2 regions of the Rhodococcus sp. JCM 9793 genome follow, and region 2 is predicted to be linked to the other one. Evidence: riboswitches for the same ligand, from Rfam matches in the RefSeq annotation. Region 2 holds a riboswitch; the other holds the start of a gene.
The links. A riboswitch is a leader RNA that binds a small molecule or an ion and turns the genes downstream of it on or off. The one in region 2 is predicted to bind glycine.
Positions count from the first base shown of each region.

Region 1: linked by a shared signal. The riboswitch ahead of gcvP (aminomethyl-transferring glycine dehydrogenase) and the one ahead of ACZ46K_RS19420 (DMT family transporter) in region 2 are both predicted to bind glycine.

Region 1 covers NZ_AP043721.1:3,466,866-3,475,452, forward strand. Annotated here, with positions in the region: gene ACZ46K_RS18115 (DUF881 domain-containing protein) at 1-458, shown strand, start outside; gene gcvH (glycine cleavage system protein GcvH) at 502-906, shown strand; gene odhI (oxoglutarate dehydrogenase inhibitor Odhl) at 1,059-1,523, shown strand; gene ftsR (transcriptional regulator FtsR) at 1,523-2,260, shown strand; gene ACZ46K_RS18135 (bifunctional nuclease family protein) at 2,402-2,875, shown strand; gene ACZ46K_RS18140 (MerR family transcriptional regulator) at 3,131-3,757, shown strand; glycine riboswitch at 3,825-3,922, shown strand; gene gcvP (aminomethyl-transferring glycine dehydrogenase) at 4,089-6,947, shown strand; gene ACZ46K_RS18150 (metallophosphoesterase) at 7,099-8,262, opposite strand; gene ACZ46K_RS18155 (substrate-binding domain-containing protein) at 8,265-8,587, opposite strand, start outside.
Region 2 covers NZ_AP043721.1:3,749,050-3,757,636, forward strand. Annotated here, with positions in the region: gene ACZ46K_RS19405 (TVP38/TMEM64 family protein) at 246-953, shown strand; gene ACZ46K_RS19410 (hypothetical protein) at 985-1,566, shown strand; gene ACZ46K_RS19415 (hypothetical protein) at 1,563-2,078, shown strand; glycine riboswitch at 2,134-2,222, shown strand; gene ACZ46K_RS19420 (DMT family transporter) at 2,364-3,341, shown strand; gene ACZ46K_RS19425 (VOC family protein) at 3,367-3,894, opposite strand; gene ACZ46K_RS19430 (SPFH domain-containing protein) at 4,074-5,294, opposite strand; gene ACZ46K_RS19435 (NfeD family protein) at 5,295-5,726, opposite strand; gene ACZ46K_RS19440 (DUF3097 domain-containing protein) at 5,795-6,613, opposite strand; gene ACZ46K_RS19445 (hypothetical protein) at 6,730-7,557, shown strand; gene ACZ46K_RS19450 (family 43 glycosylhydrolase) at 7,685-8,587, shown strand, end outside.

The sequences.
Region 1 (8,587 bases), 280 kb from region 2:
CCGCTCTCGCGGAGGCTCGTGCTCGTCTGCAGAACCTGTCGGTCCAGCTAGGTACAGTTCCTGCGACCGGGCCGGGGGTCGTCCTCACGATCGACGACCCGCTCGGTGGGATCGGATCGGAGGTGGTCCTCGACACGATCCAGGAACTACGAGCGGCGGGCACGGACACGATGCAGATCACAGGTGCCGACGGAACATCCGTGCGCATCGGTGTCGACTCGTGGGTCACGGGGCAGGGAGGGGATCTGACGGTCGACGATCGAAAATTCTCGGCGCCCTATACGGTTACAGCCATCGGAGACGGTCCGACGCTCGCAGCAGCACTGAACATCCCTGGCGGGGTGGTGGACACGGTCGCTCGCCGCGGCGGAACATTGACCGTCGAGCAATTTCCGCAGGTCGACGTGCTCGCCTTGCGGGAGATCGAACCGCGCCAATACGCTCAGCCAGGAAACTGAAACAGACGTTCGTGCCGAATCGTCGCCTCCGAAGGGAACTGCCGTGAGTGAGTTCGAGACGCCCGCTGATCTGCGATACACGGCGGAGCACGAGTGGGTACAGCGGACTGGGTCGACCACCGCCCGGATCGGTATCACCGACTACGCTCAATCTCAGCTCGGTGACGTGGTGTTCGTGCAGTTGCCGGACGCCGGCTCCGCCCTCGGCGCGGGTGATTCGTTCGGCGAGGTCGAATCCACGAAGAGTGTGTCGGATGTCTACGCGCCCTTCGCTGCAGCGGTCGCGGCGGTGAACGGCGAACTGGAGGCGCGCCCGGAGTTGGTCAACAGTGCGCCGTACACGGAAGGGTGGCTCATCGAAGTCGAGTCGAACAGCGAGGCAGGGCTCGACGCTGCCCTCGAGCAGACCCTCGATGCGGCGGGATACAGAGAGATCACAGAAGGATGAGATCCCCTGGGTGACGTAACCGCGACTACCTGCACCAGGGGCGTGCGCAGGGTACGGTCGGGTATGGCGTGTGCCGTGTCCGATCGTGGTGGTGGCGAACGAATGACGATCATCCGGGAGTACTCGGACGATCGAACGGATAAGGAGAAACGGTGAGCGAGAACGGCAACGCGGGCTACGAAGAGACCCCAGCGGAAACAACTTCGGTGTTTCGTGCCGACTTCCTGAACGAATTGGAGAACACCGGCGCCGCTGCGACGACCGAAGGACCGGTCTCGGGTGTAGAAGGCCTTCCGGCCGGGGCGGCCCTGCTCCTCGTCAAGCGCGGGCCCAACGCGGGGTCGCGCTTCTTGCTCGACCAGCCCACCACGTCCGCCGGGCGGCACCCCGACAGTGACATCTTCCTCGACGATGTCACCGTCAGCCGTCGCCACGCAGAGTTCCGTCAGGACGACGGCGAGTTCCAGGTCGTCGATGTGGGAAGCCTCAACGGCACCTACGTCAACCGCGAACCCGTCGACTCGGCAGTGCTCGCGAACGGCGACGAGGTCCAGATCGGCAAGTTCCGCCTGGTGTTTCTGACAGGTCCGCGGGGCACTCAGGGCGCAGGTAGCTGATGACCGCTGCCCACCAGCCGGCGCCGGCAGGTATGTCGATCGGGTCCGTGCTCGATCGACTCCGCCCGGACTTCCCGGACGTGACGATCTCGAAGATCCGATTTCTCGAGGCCGAAGGGCTGATCAGTCCGGAGCGCACGCCGTCGGGTTACCGCCGGTTCTCCATTGCGGACTGTGAGCGGCTCCGGTACGTCCTCACCGCGCAGCGTGATCAGTACCTCCCGCTGAAGGTGATCAAGGAACAGCTCGAGGCGATAGATCGCGGCGCAGCAACGGTGGGAGCCGTCGACACTCGTCCCAAACGACCGCGTCAGCTCGCGGTTGCGCGGGGCGAGGTTTCTCCCGAGGACCTTCGGACGGACCGTCAGATTCGGGTCGGTCGTGACGATCTCTGCGAACGGGCCGGGATCGACACGGTGTTCCTCACAGAGTTGGTGGGCGCGGGACTCCTCACGCCGGGTGCTGCAGGGTTCTTCGACGACGACGCGGTGCTGCTGGCACGGACCGCGAAGGCGATGTCCCAGTTCGGACTCGAAGTCCGGCACCTCCGCGCGTTCAAATTGGCGGCAGACCGTGAGGCGGGCCTTGTCGCCCAGATCGCAGGACCGATCGCCAAGGGACGCGATGCAGGGGCACGTGAACGTGCAGAAGAGATGGTGCGTGAGTTGGCTGCGTTGTCTCTGACGTTGCACACGTGCCTCGTCAAGGCAGCAGTACAGGGATCACTCGATCGTTGACGTAGCCCGCAGCGGCATCACCCACGAGCGTGGCCCTCTTCCGGATTCGGGCACCTGACGTACACGGAGGAGCGCATTAGAATTCAGGCAGTACGGTCAGCGGGTACGACGACTGACAGGCAGCGGGACGGAGGCGCCGCAATGAGCGAGATGAGGATAGTCGGTATCCGAGTCGAGCAACCGCAGAACCAGCCGGTCCTTCTGTTGCGCGAAGCGGACGGTGAGCGGTACCTACCGATCTGGATCGGTCAGATGGAAGCAACCGCCATCGCGCTGGAACAGCAGGGTGTGGAGCCGGCGCGGCCACTCACGCACGACCTGATCAAGAATCTTCTCGATGCATTCGGCCATGCCCTTCTGGAAGTTCGGATCGTGGATCTCCAGGAGGGCACCTTCTACGCCGACCTCGTCTTCGACGGCGAGATGCGGGTCTCGTGCCGCCCCTCGGACGCGGTTGCAGTCGCTCTGCGCACCGGTGCACCGGTGTTCGCCGAGGAATCGGTGCTGGCCGAAGCAGGTCTCGCGATGCCCGACGAGAAGGAGGACGAGGTCGAGAAGTTCAAGGAGTTCCTCGAATCGGTCTCACCCGACGACTTCAAGGCAACCGACGGCTGACTTGACCTTCTCCGCTGGTGGATCGAGTCGAACGTTGTTCGACGACGCCCGGCAGCGAACCCGTGTAACGTCGAACGTTGCTTTCCGTGTCGGCGTGTTGCTGCCCGTCGTGAATCACACAGGGCGTACGCTTGGTTGATCCGCTACGGGTTCAAGTCGGGTGAACCGGAGGATGCACGGGATCGGATGCGGTGGGGAGATCCGCCTGGTCGGTGGTGGCGAGGGACAACGGGGCGCGCGAGAGGAAGTCACAAAGTGCGAGATCGGCCGCAAGGACAGCAACTCGGTGCCGACACCGGCGATCGCGTGGCTTCGGTACCGGTATCGGACACCTCCGAGGATCTGCAGCCGGGGCTGTTTCCCGACAACTCGGTGCCCGATGAGCTTGTCGGCTATCGAGTGCCGATCGCATGTCAGATTGCGGGCATCAGCTACCGCCAACTCGACTACTGGGCACGCACCAACCTCGTGGTGCCGTCCATCAGGAGCGCGGCGGGGTCCGGAAGTCAGCGGTTGTACTCGTTCAAGGACATCCTGGTTCTGAAGATCGTCAAGCGGCTCCTCGACACCGGTGTCTCTCTGCAGAACATCCGTGTGGCCGTCGACCATCTCCGGAGCCGTGGCGTGCGGGATCTGGCCAAGATCACACTGTTCTCCGACGGCACCACCGTGTACGAATGTACGTCCCCGGAAGAGGTCGTAGACCTGCTTCAAGGCGGACAGGGTGTGTTCGGTATCGCGGTCAGCGGCGCAGTCCGGGAACTGACCGGCAGTATCGCGGATTTCCCGGCCGAACGTGCCGACGGATACGCTGTCGAGGAGAAGCCCGAGGACGAACTGGCTTCCCGCCGCCGCAACCGTATCAATCGACGCATCGGATAGGGCATAGGTCACGCCCCGGGGAGCGCGGCCTCGATCGGTGCAGTTGTGCTCTAGAATCGTTGTGCGTCGCCGTCCCGCGGGAGAGCCCCGGACCAACACGTCCGGGCGCCGAAGGAGCAGCACCTCCCCGTCAATCTCTCAGGCACCCAGGACCGCGTGAGCTACGACGTCTCTGGAAAGCGGTGGGAGCACCCACCCGCCCACGGGGAAAGGTCCGCCTACCGGGACCGAATCTCTCAGGCGCTCGCCCCGCGAGCTCAGGACAGAGGGGGAGGAAGCACCCGTGCCGACCGAGCACGAGTGAACCTCGCCGACCAGCCTGGGAGCTGCGATGACAGATGCCGTCACCTGGAATTTCGCCGATCGTCACATCGGACCCGATGCGCAGGGAATGCGCCGGATCCTCGACGTCGTCGGAGTCGATACCCTCGAGGATCTCGCCGCGAAGGCACTTCCCGCCGGAATCCTCGACGACCGTGACGGCGAAGTTGCCGACGGACTCGATGTTCTGGACGCACCGCTGAGTGAACACGAGGTCTTGGCCGGCCTGAAAGCACTGGCGGCCCGCAACACCGTCGCCACGTCCATGATCGGACACGGCTACTACGACACGCTCACTCCGCCGGTTCTGCTCCGCAACATCATTGAGAATCCCGCCTGGTACACGGCGTACACGCCGTACCAGCCGGAGATCAGTCAGGGCCGTCTCGAAGCGCTGCTCAACTTCCAGACCATGGTCGCCGACCTGACCGGGATGGAGGTGGCGAACTCGTCGATGCTCGACGAGGCCACCGCAGCGGCCGAGGCCATGACGTTGCTGCGTCGCGCGAATCGCAAGTCGAAGAGCCCCCGATTCGTAGTCGACGCCGACCTGTTCACCCAGACCGCCGCGGTGCTCGCGACGCGTGCCGAGCCGCTCGGCATAGAGCTCGTCGCCGCGAACATCGTCGACGATGGACTGCCGGACGGTGAATTCTTCGGTGTGGTCCTGCAGGCGCCGGGCGCGTCGGGCCGGGTGTTCGACGTCGCTCCCGTGATCGAGGCTGCGCACGAGCGCGGCGCGCTGGTTGCGGTGGGCGCGGACCTCTTGGCGTTGACGTTGATGACTCCGCCGGGAGAGAAGGGTGCCGATGCATGCTTCGGCACCACTCAGCGCTTCGGTGTGCCGATGGGCTTCGGTGGCCCGCACGCGGGATACCTGGCAGTGAACGGTGCGCACACGCGGAATCTCCCGGGTCGGCTGGTGGGTGTCTCGGTGGACGCCGACGGTGCCCCGGCCTACCGGCTTGCGCTGCAGACCCGTGAGCAGCACATCCGCCGGGAGAAGGCGACCAGCAACATCTGTACCGCACAGGTGCTTCTGGCCGTGCTCGCCGCGATGTACGCGTCATACCACGGTGCGGAGGGCCTGACCGGGATCGCGCGGCGCGTGGCTTCGCATGCATCCGGCCTCGCGGCCCAGCTGCGCGGCGGTGGTGTCGAAGTCGTTCACGACGAGTTCTTCGATACCGTCCTCGCCCGTGTTCCGGATCGCGCTGCCGAGGTGGTGGCAGCAGCACACGAGCGCTCCGTCAATCTGCATCTCGTCGATACGGATCACGTGTCGATCTCCTGCGACGAAGCGACGACGGACGCGCACGTCGCAAGTGTGTTGGCTGCATTCGGTATCGCTGCTGAAGGGTCGCCCGGCGACGGGCCCCTGTCCATCCCGAAGGAGTTGGGCCGTACCAGCGAGTTTCTGCAGCACGAGGCGTTCACGAAGTACCGGACGGAAACCGCGATGATGAGGTACCTGCGACGGTTGTCCGACAAGGATCTCGCGCTCGACCGCACGATGATCCCGCTCGGATCCTGCACGATGAAGCTAAACGCTGCGGCGGAGATGGAAGCCATCACGTGGCCGGAGTTCGCGGGCCTGCACCCGTTCGCTCCTGCAGATCAGACCGAGGGAATCCGGGCACTCATCTCGGATCTCGAACGCTGGCTCTGCGCAGTCACCGGATACGACGCCGTCACCCTGCAGCCGAATGCCGGTAGCCAGGGTGAATATGCAGGTCTGCTGGCCATTCGGCACTATCATCTGAGCCGCGGTGACGACCACCGCGACACGTGCCTGATCCCCTCGAGCGCGCATGGGACCAACGCCGCATCGGCTGTCATGGCCGGTATGCGTGTCGAGGTCGTTGCGTGCCGCCCGAACGGTGACGTGGACCTCGACGATCTGCGGGCGAAGATCGCCGACCACGCCGAACGGCTCGCCGCGATCATGATCACCTACCCGTCGACCCATGGCGTGTACGAACACGAGATCGAGGACATCTGCGGTGCCGTGCACGACGCCGGCGGGCAGGTGTACATCGACGGTGCGAATCTCAATGCACTCGTGGGTCTGGCGCGACCCGGCAAGTTCGGCGGCGACGTCAGCCACCTGAATCTGCACAAGACGTTCTGTATCCCGCACGGTGGCGGCGGGCCGGGTGTCGGCCCGATCGGGGTACGTTCGCACCTCACGCCGTTCCTGCCGGGTCATCCGGCCGTACCCGAGCTCGGCGGTGGGGGACCGGTATCGGCTGCACCCTACGGGTCGGCGTCGATCCTGCCGATCACGTGGGCATACATCAAGCTCATGGGTGCGCGCGGGCTTCGGCAGGCGTCGCTGACTGCGATCGCGTCGGCGAACTACATTGCACGACGCCTCGACGAGTACTTCCCGGTGCTGTACACGGGTGCGAACGGGATGGTTGCGCACGAGTGCATCCTCGACCTGCGTCAGTTGACCAAGGACACCGGTGTCACCGTCGACGACGTGGCCAAGCGTCTCGCCGACTACGGATTCCATGCGCCGACGATGAGTTTCCCCGTGGCCGGAACTCTCATGGTCGAACCCACCGAGAGTGAAGATCTGAGCGAGATCGACGAGTTCATCGATGCGATGGTCTCGATCCGGGGGGAGATCGACAGGGTCGGGGCAGGGGAGTGGGCGGTCGACGACAACCCGCTGAGAGGAGCACCGCACACCGCGGAGTGCCTGGTGGGGGAGTGGGACCATCCATATTCTCGTGAGATCGCGGTGTACCCGCTGGGGAAGGGGCGTGCGAAGGTGTGGCCCGCGGTACGTCGAATCGACGGCGCACACGGCGACCGCAATCTGGTGTGCTCGTGCCCTCCGCTGGAGGCCTACAGCAGCTGAGAGTGCCGGGGCTGCGGACTGTCGTCCGCAGCCCCGAGCGTTCCGCATGAAATATTCTGAACGATACGGAACTCCTAGAAATACAGAATATTGTCCCACGCTCTGCAACACTCTCACCTTCAACCCCCCTATACGTCAGGGCGGGGCAAGTCTATTTTTGCGTGACGAGCTCGAGTACGGAGATCTCGGGAGGTGTTGCGACGCGCACCGGTGGACCCCAAGCGCCGGCTCCCTGGGAGGTGTAGATGGCAGTGTCGCCGAAGTGATCCAACCCGGTGACGGTGGGGTTCGCCGCGGACACGAGGTATCCGAGAGGCCACATCTGGCCGCCGTGAGTGTGCCCGGACAGCTGTAGGTCCACACCGAGGTTCTGGGCTTCGAGGACGTGCTTCGGCTGGTGTGCGGCGAGGAGGACGAAAGTCTCCGGTGACAGCCCGTCGACCGCGCGGGGGAGATCCGCCGCATCCGGTGCCGGCGCGGTGTAGTCGTAGACACCAGCGATGACGATCTCGTCGCTGCCTCGGGTCACGGTGACGTTTTCGTTTCGCAGGGTCTGTACACCGAGGGTTTCCCAGTGGTCCAGCCAGGACAACGCATCGTCGGAGTAGTACTCGTGGTTGCCGCTGACCCCGTAGACGCCGAGCGGGGCACGAAGCTCGGAGAGGGGTGCGAGGTCGTCGCCTACGAACTCGATGGTGCCGTCGGCGAGATCTCCGCCGAGAACGATGAGGTCGGGTTGCTGTTCGTTGACCTGATCGACGACTCCCTGCACGAATCCGGCGCCCCTCGCAGGGCCGACGTGCAGATCCGTGATCAGGGCGACGCGGAGTCCGTCGAACCCGTCCGGGAGTCCGGGCAGAGCGATGGTGGAGTGGACGAGTCTGGGGTTGGCCGCTTCGATCAGGCTGCCATAGCCGATCGTGGCGACTGTGGCGGTGACGAGCGTGCCCGTTGCGATACGCAGGGCACGGCGTGGTGGTCGTTCGGAGGTGTCGAGGTCGGAGGAGTCGTCGGTGCGGAACCGACGTACGAGTCTCGCTCCGAGGCAGAATACTCCGATGACGAGGATTCCGAGGATCAGGTAGAGCCCGGCGGCGAACCAGCTGTAGCCGACGAATCCCAGTGGGCGTGCCCATGCGGGGTCGAGGACGGTGCCGGTGACCGACGCGGCCAACGCTACGACGAGTAACACCACGAGGGCGAGATCGGCGACGAAGGCGCTCTTTCCGGTGAGGCCGGGGGCCCGTACGAGGCGGCGGTGGAGCCAGTAGGTGATGAGGGCGAGGAGCGTCCCCGCGACGAGCAGTCGGATCACGGTCAGGAAATGAGCTTTCGGAGTAGGTCGGTCAGGTCGTCGTTCGCGGTGGTCGCGAGCGTGGAGTACGACCCGCCGGTGCGGTCGGTGAGGGCTTGCAGTGTCTGGGAATCGGTGACGTCGTCGCCGAGGACGACGAGGTCTACCCGGACCGGCGCGGCGCTGTCGGTGAGGTCGTCGATTCCGTCGAGAAACTCTTCGGCTGTGCTTGTGCTTGTGTCGGAATCGGCGCTCGTGCGGGTGTTCCGGTCGTCCATGCTCTTGTCGTCACTGTCGAGGATCACGAGCATCGAGTTCGGTCTGGACGGATCGTAGTTCTCGACGG
Region 2 (8,587 bases):
ATTTCCTCCTACTGCGGGTGGGCAGGCTCTCGGGCGGCCGGGGTGGGCCGCGGGGCATGACGCCTCGCAAGACACTAAGCCGATGTGGTTGTGATGCTAGCCGCACACTCCGGTCCGCTCACGTGGGGATCACCACAGTTTCTCTAACGATCGTTAACCGGATGGATGCGGCGGTGTGATCCTGCAGTCCGTATCCCTCCGTGCCCGGTGTGGGCGCACGGCGGCAGGTAGGCTGGCGTCCTGTGATGAGGATTCTCAGCGACCGCAGGGTCATCGGCATCCTCGTTCTTCTCGCAGGCTTCGTCGCAGCAGCGCTTCTGCTCCCCCATCCGTCGATCGCTCAGATCCGCGAATGGTCGGAATCGGTCGACGGCCCCCTTCTGATCCTGATCTTCTTCGCCGTCCATGCCCTGGTGACGATCAGCCCGATACCGCGCACGGTGTTCACCCTCAGCGCCGGCGTGCTGTTCGGTCCCGTGGTCGGCATCGCAGTCACCGGTGCAGCAACCACCGTCAGCGCAATTCTCGCGTTCGTGCTGGTACGAGCCCTGGGCCGAAACGTCGTGGCGTCGTATCTGACGCACCCCGCAGCAAAGGCCGTCGATCTGCGCCTCGCGCGACGCGGCTGGCTCGCGGTCGGATCACTGCGATTGATCGCCGCGGCGCCGTTTTTCGTCGTGAACTGTTGTTGCGCGGTGTCGGCGGTTCGTCTGCTCCCCTACACCCTCGCGACGATCGTCGGGATTCTGCCGGGCACGGTCGCCGTGGTGCTTCTGGGGGATGTGCTCACCGGGGAGTCGAGTCCTGCTCTGATGGTGGTGACGGCGATCTGTATCACGCTCGGCGTCGGCGGACTTCTACTCGAGGCGCGGCTGCCTCAGCCGGCAGGGTCGGCACTCGATGCCATCACCGACCCGGAAGAGAACGTGGACGAGGCAAGCCTGAAGGCTTGATTTTCACCATTCAAGGCTCCATCCTTGATTCATGTACGTGCTGACGGTCGACCAACGCGGCAGTCGCCGCGACGTCGACCGCGTCGCAGATCTGCTCGACGAACTCCGCGACGCTCCCATGCTCCGCAAGTTCGAACGCACCGCCGGCGACGAGGTCCAGGCCGTGTCCGACGACCCCGGCACCGTCGTCGATCTCGCATTGGCTCTCCTCGACCGGAACCACTGGAGCATCGGCATCGGGATCGGTCCCGTCGAGACACCACTGCCCGCCCAGACCCGCGCCGGTCGCGGTCCCGCGTTCGAGCACGCCCGAACTGCCGTCGAGCGCGCCAAGAACGCACCCGGCCGTATCGCTGCCGACGGCGCCGACACCGAATGCGCATCCGACGTCGACGCCGCTCTGACCCTGCTCGCGACGATCGTGCTGCGCCGCACCGATCACGGTGTCGAAGCTGTCGCACTTGCCCGCACCGGACTGTCCCAGGCCGAGATCGCCACCCGACTCGCCATCAGCAAACAGGCTGTGTCCCAGCGTCTGCTCACTGCCGGGTGGCAAGCCGAATTCGCCGGCCGCGCCCTCCTGCACCGACTCCTCGAAAGGGCCGACCGTTGACCGTCGCCTCACTGGTGCTCCTCGCTGTCGCAGCCGTCGCGCCGGCACTGTCCCTGATTCCACGTCTCCCGGTGTGGATCGGAGCGGCGATCACCGGCATCGCACTCGGTATCGCGGCGCTGACCGCGACCGCCACCGGCCCCGCTCAGGGCTTCGCGCTCGGGGCGACGCTCACCCTCACCACCCTCGTCGCCATCACCGGCGGCGGCCCGGCGGTGCTCGTCGCGTTCCGGATCGCCCGCCGGCAACCGGACGCGGGGCCGACGCCGACACCACCACCGGGACCACTGCGCGGCGGCCGGGTCATCGGCGTCCTCGAACGCGGTGCGGTCGCCGCATCGATCCTGGCCGGGTGGCCGGAAGGCATCGCGATCATCATGGCCGTCAAAGGCCTGGCCCGGTATCCGGAACTACGCGAACCGCAGGCATCCGAGCAATTCATCATCGGTACATCGACGAGCGTGCTGTGGGCCGCGGCGGCGTGTGGGGTCGGCCACGCTCTGATCACCTGAGACCACGCGTCCGCGACCTTCCTGGCATACTCACGGACGCAATTGAATATGCCATTGAACCGCGGCGGGAGAGTCCCGCATCTGCGGGCGCCGAAGGAGCAACCTCTCCGGGAATCTCTCAGGCCCACAGACCGCCGCATGCGAGGCAACTCTGGAAAGCAGCCCTTCGGGGCTCACCGACGGTGTAGGCGCATCCGAACGGATCCGCGAAAGCTCTCAGGTCCCATGACAGAGCGGGGAACCACCGCCCCCGGTGCGTGATGCACCCTGTCCTGAGGAAGTTCCGTGGCCTCGACCGTCGGCGCGCCCATGCGCGTCCAGCCTGTTCCGTCCCTTGTCACACCGTCGCCTACTCCCCCGCCGTCGCGGCCCAGCCCGAATCGACACCTCGGCATCGCGGCGATCGTGATCTCCGCGACCGCGATGGGAGCCGCCGGGTTGTTCGGTCGCATGGCGACTCCGCCCGGCGCGGCACTCGGCGAAGCACTGACACTGGGCCGCATGCTCGTCGGCGCCCTGGGCATGATGCTCCTGATCGTCTTCTCGCGCCGGCTCGGCGCGATCCGCCGCACGCGACTGTCCCCGTCGATCGTGCTCGGCGGCGTGTTCCTCGGTCTGTCGCTGGCCACCTACATGTCTTCCACGCTGCTCATCGATCTGTCGCGCGCCGTGGTGCTGCACTACCTCGGTCCGGTCCTCGCAACGGTGCTGGCCAGGGTTCTCCTCAAAGAATCGATCACGCGCCTGGACGCCCTGTCCCTGGTCACCGCGTTCGCAGGGATGTTGCTGGCCGCCGGTCTGATCGGCGGTGACCCGTCGGCAGGGTCCGAACAGGAGACCCTGGGCACGGTGTTCGGCGTCGCGTCGGGCATCTTCTACGGCCTGGCCCTGCTCTGCTACCGGTACCGCTCCGACATGCCCGCCGACGTCCGTAGCTTCTGGAACTTCGCCTTCGGCGCCGTCGCCACCGCAGCCATGGTCGTGGTCACCCGCCCTGACATGACAGGCATGACCGCCACGAACTGGGCGTGGGCCGCCGGCTTCTTCGTGGTGTGCGGTCTGCTCGCTCTGGGCCTGCTCGTCGTCGCAGGCAAGCATCTGAGGGCGGCGGAACTGTCGGGTCTGTCGTATCTCGAGGTCGTGGTCGCGCTGATCCTCGGCGCCCTGGCGTTCGGCGAATCCATCTCACTCCTCGCCGTCCTCGGAGCCGGGATGATCGTCGCGGCGATGACGCTGCCCCTCGCGACCGGTCACCGGCGCTGAGGCACTGCATCACCGCCGCGGCAGGTCAGGTCGGTGGCATCACCGGTGCGCTGCTCCGTCCATGACTCCGTCCGCTCAATTCGGCGTCGAGGGTTTCCTGCGCCACGCGCATACCTTCGGCGTACACGGGATTCTGCAGCCGCTCCCACATCACGTCCTCGGCGACATCCTCGACGTGGCTCATCACCCACCAGATGTTGCCGAAAGGGTCCTTGATGCGTCCGCCGCGCTGCCCGAAGGCATTGTCCGACAGTGACGTGATCACCCGAGCGCCTGCCGCGGCGGCCTTCGAGAACGCGTCGTCCGCGTCCGGAACGAAGACGCGCAACAAGCTCGGCATCGTCTCCCAGTCCGGACGGCGGTCGAAGGCCAGCACGACAGTGTCGCCGACCCTGATCTCGCCGTGCCCGATCGAGCCGTCCTCGGTCATCACGCTCGCAAGTTCCTCACCGTCGAACACCTGGGTGACGAAGTCGAGGAACGCTCCCGTGTCGTCGGTGACCACCCACGGGGCGATCGTCGTGTAACCAGCGGGAGTCTCGGTGCTCGTCATTTCTCGGTTCCCTTCATCGCTGCCTTGGTCGCTCTCGACAACAGTAGGAACAAACTAGGTCAGATCCTGTCCTAGATCGCACACCGACCTGAGCGACGGCCGTCCCGTCATGGGATGGAGGCAGCATCGCGGCCCGCACATCGGATGTGCAGGCCGCGACGAGTACGAGCAGAAATACCTTACTGCTGGGGCGGATTCTGCTGTTGTGGGTCTGCTGCCTGCTCGGGTTCGCCGGTGGGCATAAATCCGCCCCGCGCAGGTCGCGACGGCGGCAGAGCCTGCGGAGCCGAAGCGGGGACTGCCGGATCGACAGGCTTGCGCGCGACGGCCTCGGCTTCGGCGACGGCCTTCGCCACCGCCGGGTCGCTCTTGGTGGTGAACCAGTCCTCGACCTCCGCCGAGTCGTCCTCGGGGCGCTGCAGGTCCTCCTCGACCGGACTCGGCTCGAATCGGAACACCCCATCGTCGCCCGGGGCGCCGAGGTTCTTCGCGAACCCCTTGAGGGCATCCCCGAAATCGCTGGGCAACAGCCACACCTTGTTCGCGTCGCCCTGCGCCATCTCCGGCAACGTCTGCAGGTATTGGTAGGCAAGCAGTTCCGGTGTCGGTTTGCCCGCCTTGATCGCCGCGAACACCTTCTCGATCGCCTTCGCCTGACCCTGGGCCTCCAAGTAGCTGGCAGCCCGGTCACCCTGCGCACGCAGGATCCGCGACTGCCGATCGGCCTCCGCTTCGAGGATCGCCCCCTGCTTGGCGCCTTCCGCCGACAGAATGCGGGATTGCTTGTCGCCTTCGGCGGTCTTGATCGCGGATTCGCGATGCCCCTCGGCGGTCAGGATCATCGCGCGCTTCTCACGATCCGCCTTCATCTGCTTCTCCATCGACTCCTGGATCGACGGCGGCGGATCGATGCTCTTCAGTTCGACGCGAGCCACCCGCAGACCCCACCGTCCGGTGGCCTCGTCCAGTACTCCGCGGAGCTGTCCGTTGATCGAGTCCCTCGATGTCAAGGTTTCCTCGAGCGTCATACCGCCGACGACATTGCGCAGCGTGGTCACGGTGAGCTGTTCGACGGCGGCGATGTAGTTGCTGATCTCGTAGACCGCTGCCTGCGGGTTGGTGACCTGGAAGTACACCACCGTGTCGATGCTCAAGGTCAGGTTGTCCTGGGTGATCACCGGCTGCGGCGGGAACGACACGACGCGTTCGCGCAGATCCACCTTCGCGCGGATCCTGTCCACGAACGGCACCAGGAACGTCAACTGTCCCGACGCCGTGCGGAAATACCGGCCGAGTCGTTCGATCACGGCGGCCTCGGCCTGCGGCACCAGAGCCACCGACCTGATCATCACGATCACTACCAGTGCCACCAGTACGGCGAGCACGATCAATGCTTCCATCTACGGACCCCTCCACACGACAGCGGTTGCGCCGTCGATCTCCATCACGGTCACGGTTGTTCCGGCTTCGTACGATTCGGTCTCGTCCAGCGGTCGCGCCGTCCAGACGTCGCCGTCGATCTTGACCCGACCCGCATGTGCATCGACCGACTCGAGTACCAGCGCGTGCTTGCCCGGCAACGCATCGATTCCCGTCGTCAGGGCCGGCGGCTGCGCGTAACGACGCCGCAGCGGCGGGCGCACTCCCAACAACAGGACGACGGACGCGAGCGCGAACACCAAGGCGTCGAACCACACGGGCAGATCGGTGACGGCAGCAACACCCGCGGTCGCCAGCGCAGCTCCACCCAACATCAACAGGACGAAGTCGCCGGTCAATGCCTCGCCGGCGGCCAACGCGACACCGGCGATGAGCCAAATCAATGCCGTCACATGCCCATCCTGGCACAATCCGGACACCTCCCGCAGATGCGCTGCGAGGAGACCTCGACGTGTGGTGGTCAGATGCCTTCGGGCTCGGTAACGAAATCCACCAGGCGTTCCACCGCGCCGAGCAGCGGTGATTCGAGGTCCCGGAATCCCGACACGGCGCCGTATACGCGGCGCCATCCTTCCTGCGGTGAGCCCCAACCCAACTCTTGGCAGACCCCGGTCTTCCAGTCCTGACCACGGGGGATCTTCGGCCACGCATCGATCCCCAATACGGCCGGACGAACCGCTTCCCAGACATCGATGAAGGGATGCCCGGTCACCATCACGTGCGGGCCCAGATTCTGGGTGAGTCTTTCCTCCTTCGACCCGGAGACCAGGTGATCGGCGAGCACTCCGACCCGACGTCCGGGGCCCGGGCGGAATTCGGCGAGCCGCGCTCCGAGGTTGTCGAGGCCCTCGAGTTGCTCGACGACCACACCTTCGACACGCAGGTCGTGCCCCCACACGCGCTCGACGAGCGCCGCATCGTGCACGCCCTCCACCCAGATGCGGCTACCACGCGCCACCCTGGCACGGAGACCCTCGACCCGCACCGACCCGGACGCCGACCGGGTCGGTGCCGCTGCGGAGCGTGGGTTCGGGCGGGTCAGGGTCACCGGTGCACCGTCGACGAGGAACGCGGCCGGGCGCATCGCGAACAGGCGGGTGCGTCCTGCGGCGTCCTCGAGGCGAACGAAATCACCGTCGTAGGTGCGCTCGAACCCGACGACCGCACCGCACCACCCGGACGCCACGTCCTCGACCACGAGGTTCTTTTCGGCTGCCAGTTCCGGAACCGGCTTCTTCTTGGTCCGGCCGTGGCCGGAATAGATGTCGGCGCCGTACATGTCTCGTGAGCTCACGCCCGACCACGTTAGGACAGAGCATCACCAACGCGGTCGCGCCACGCCGAATGCTGCGGCGCGACCGGAGTCCGGCCGACGACCGACCTTATGCTCGTCCGATGAGTTCCCCCAGTCTGAGTCTGACTCTGTGGGCAGGTTCGTGGTTGTCCGGCCACGCCGCCTCCGACGACGTGATCGACGCGCTGCACATGTGGGCACCGATGCATCTCGTGGCCCCTCAGGGCGAGGATGCCGCGGCGGCCGCAGGGTTACGCGGAACGCGACCGGTGGACGGTGCGGCGGTGTTGCTCACTGCGATCCGCCGTGCCGATCCTGTTGGTCGTTCCGGGATCCGACTGGTGCTCCCGGCGCCGGGCGACGTGCAGGGGCTGCCTCCGGGCACCGCGTTCGGGGCGGCAGCCCTCGCGGCCGGCGAGGGCGTCCTGGTGGGAGTGCCCGGCACACCGGGGCTCGGGCTCGTACCGACCACTGAGGGTCCGGATGTGTTGCGCTGGAATGTGTTCGCACTATCAGCACTTCCCGGGCCTGCCACTCCACCGGGTCTCGGAGAGGCCGAATTCGCACTGCGCGAAGCCGTACGCGGCGCCGCGGCGGCCCTGACCGGGATCCAGACCGTCGACACGGACGGTGCCGGCACTGATCCACGGGCGGAGATCGCCGAGCAGGTGGCAGAGTTCGCCCGACACACATACCCGGGTGTTCTGCCGTCACGGACGATACGAATTCTCGATTCCGCCGACCAGGTCGCCGCGATCCTTGCGGTCGCGGCCAGGGGCCGAGGCCTGCAGGCGGGGTCGGTGTCTGCGGCGACGTCCCGAGAGGAAGCGTTGCGACCACTGCGGTCGGCGGTACGGCTGGCGCGCCTCGGTGCTGTCGCGGCGACCCTCGGAGCGGTCGCCGAAGATCGACCTGCCACCGGCGGCTGACGTCGCATCACTTCGGAGAACACAGTTCGGTCACGGTCCCCTATACCTGGCGTCACTTCAGTTAACTCTCGTCACATCCGTATACATTTGTCGCGTTCCGGTGGTTCGAGCGACAGCGAGGGACTACGTGCACTTCCCCGAATCGGCCCATGCTGTTTCCCTGCGAACCTCTCCGACGCGCAGATGGGTCGTCACGCTCGTATCGCTGCTGGCCTTCGTACTCGCGCCGCAGATCGGACACGCGAATCCCGTCGTCGAACCGGTCGCCGCCGACCCCACTGTCATCCGCGACGACGACGGCGCGTTCTACATGTTCACCACCGCCGACGACTGGGGCAACGGCCGCGGCATGCACGCCATGTCGATGTTCACCTCGTTCGATCTCGTGGACTGGATGTACGTCGGCGACGTGTTCGATGAACTCCCGGCGTGGCATCCACCCGGCAAACATGCGTGGGCACCGAGCGTCCACGAGGTCGACGGGATGTATCACCTCTACTACTCGCTCTACGACGTAGCGAACCCGTGCATCGGGTTGGCCACTGCCACCGATCCCGCAGGTCCGTGGACCGACCTGGGTCGTCCTGTGTTCTGCGCCCAGGATGTGGGTATCGAAGGGACGATCGATCCGTTCGTGTGGGACGACGGCACGAATCTCACCATGCTCGTCGGAAACTTCAAGGGAATCCACGCCATACCGCTGACCACCGACGGTACTGCTCCGGACGGTACGCCGATCCAGGTCGCGGACACCCGCTTCGAAGGGCCGTTCGTCGAGTATCGAAACGGCTTCTACTATCTGTTCGTCTCGGCCGGGAACTGCTGCAACGGTGGGAACACCGCCTATCGCGTGCTCGCGGGCAGGTCAACCTCGTTGACCGGGCCGTACATCGGCCGCAAGGGTGACGATCTCGACGACGGCGGCGGCGCACTGCTCCTCGCCGGCAGTGACCGCTGGGCCGGTCCCGGACACAACGCCATCGTCGCCGACGACGCGGGCAACGACTGGATCATCTACCACGCGAGTCCC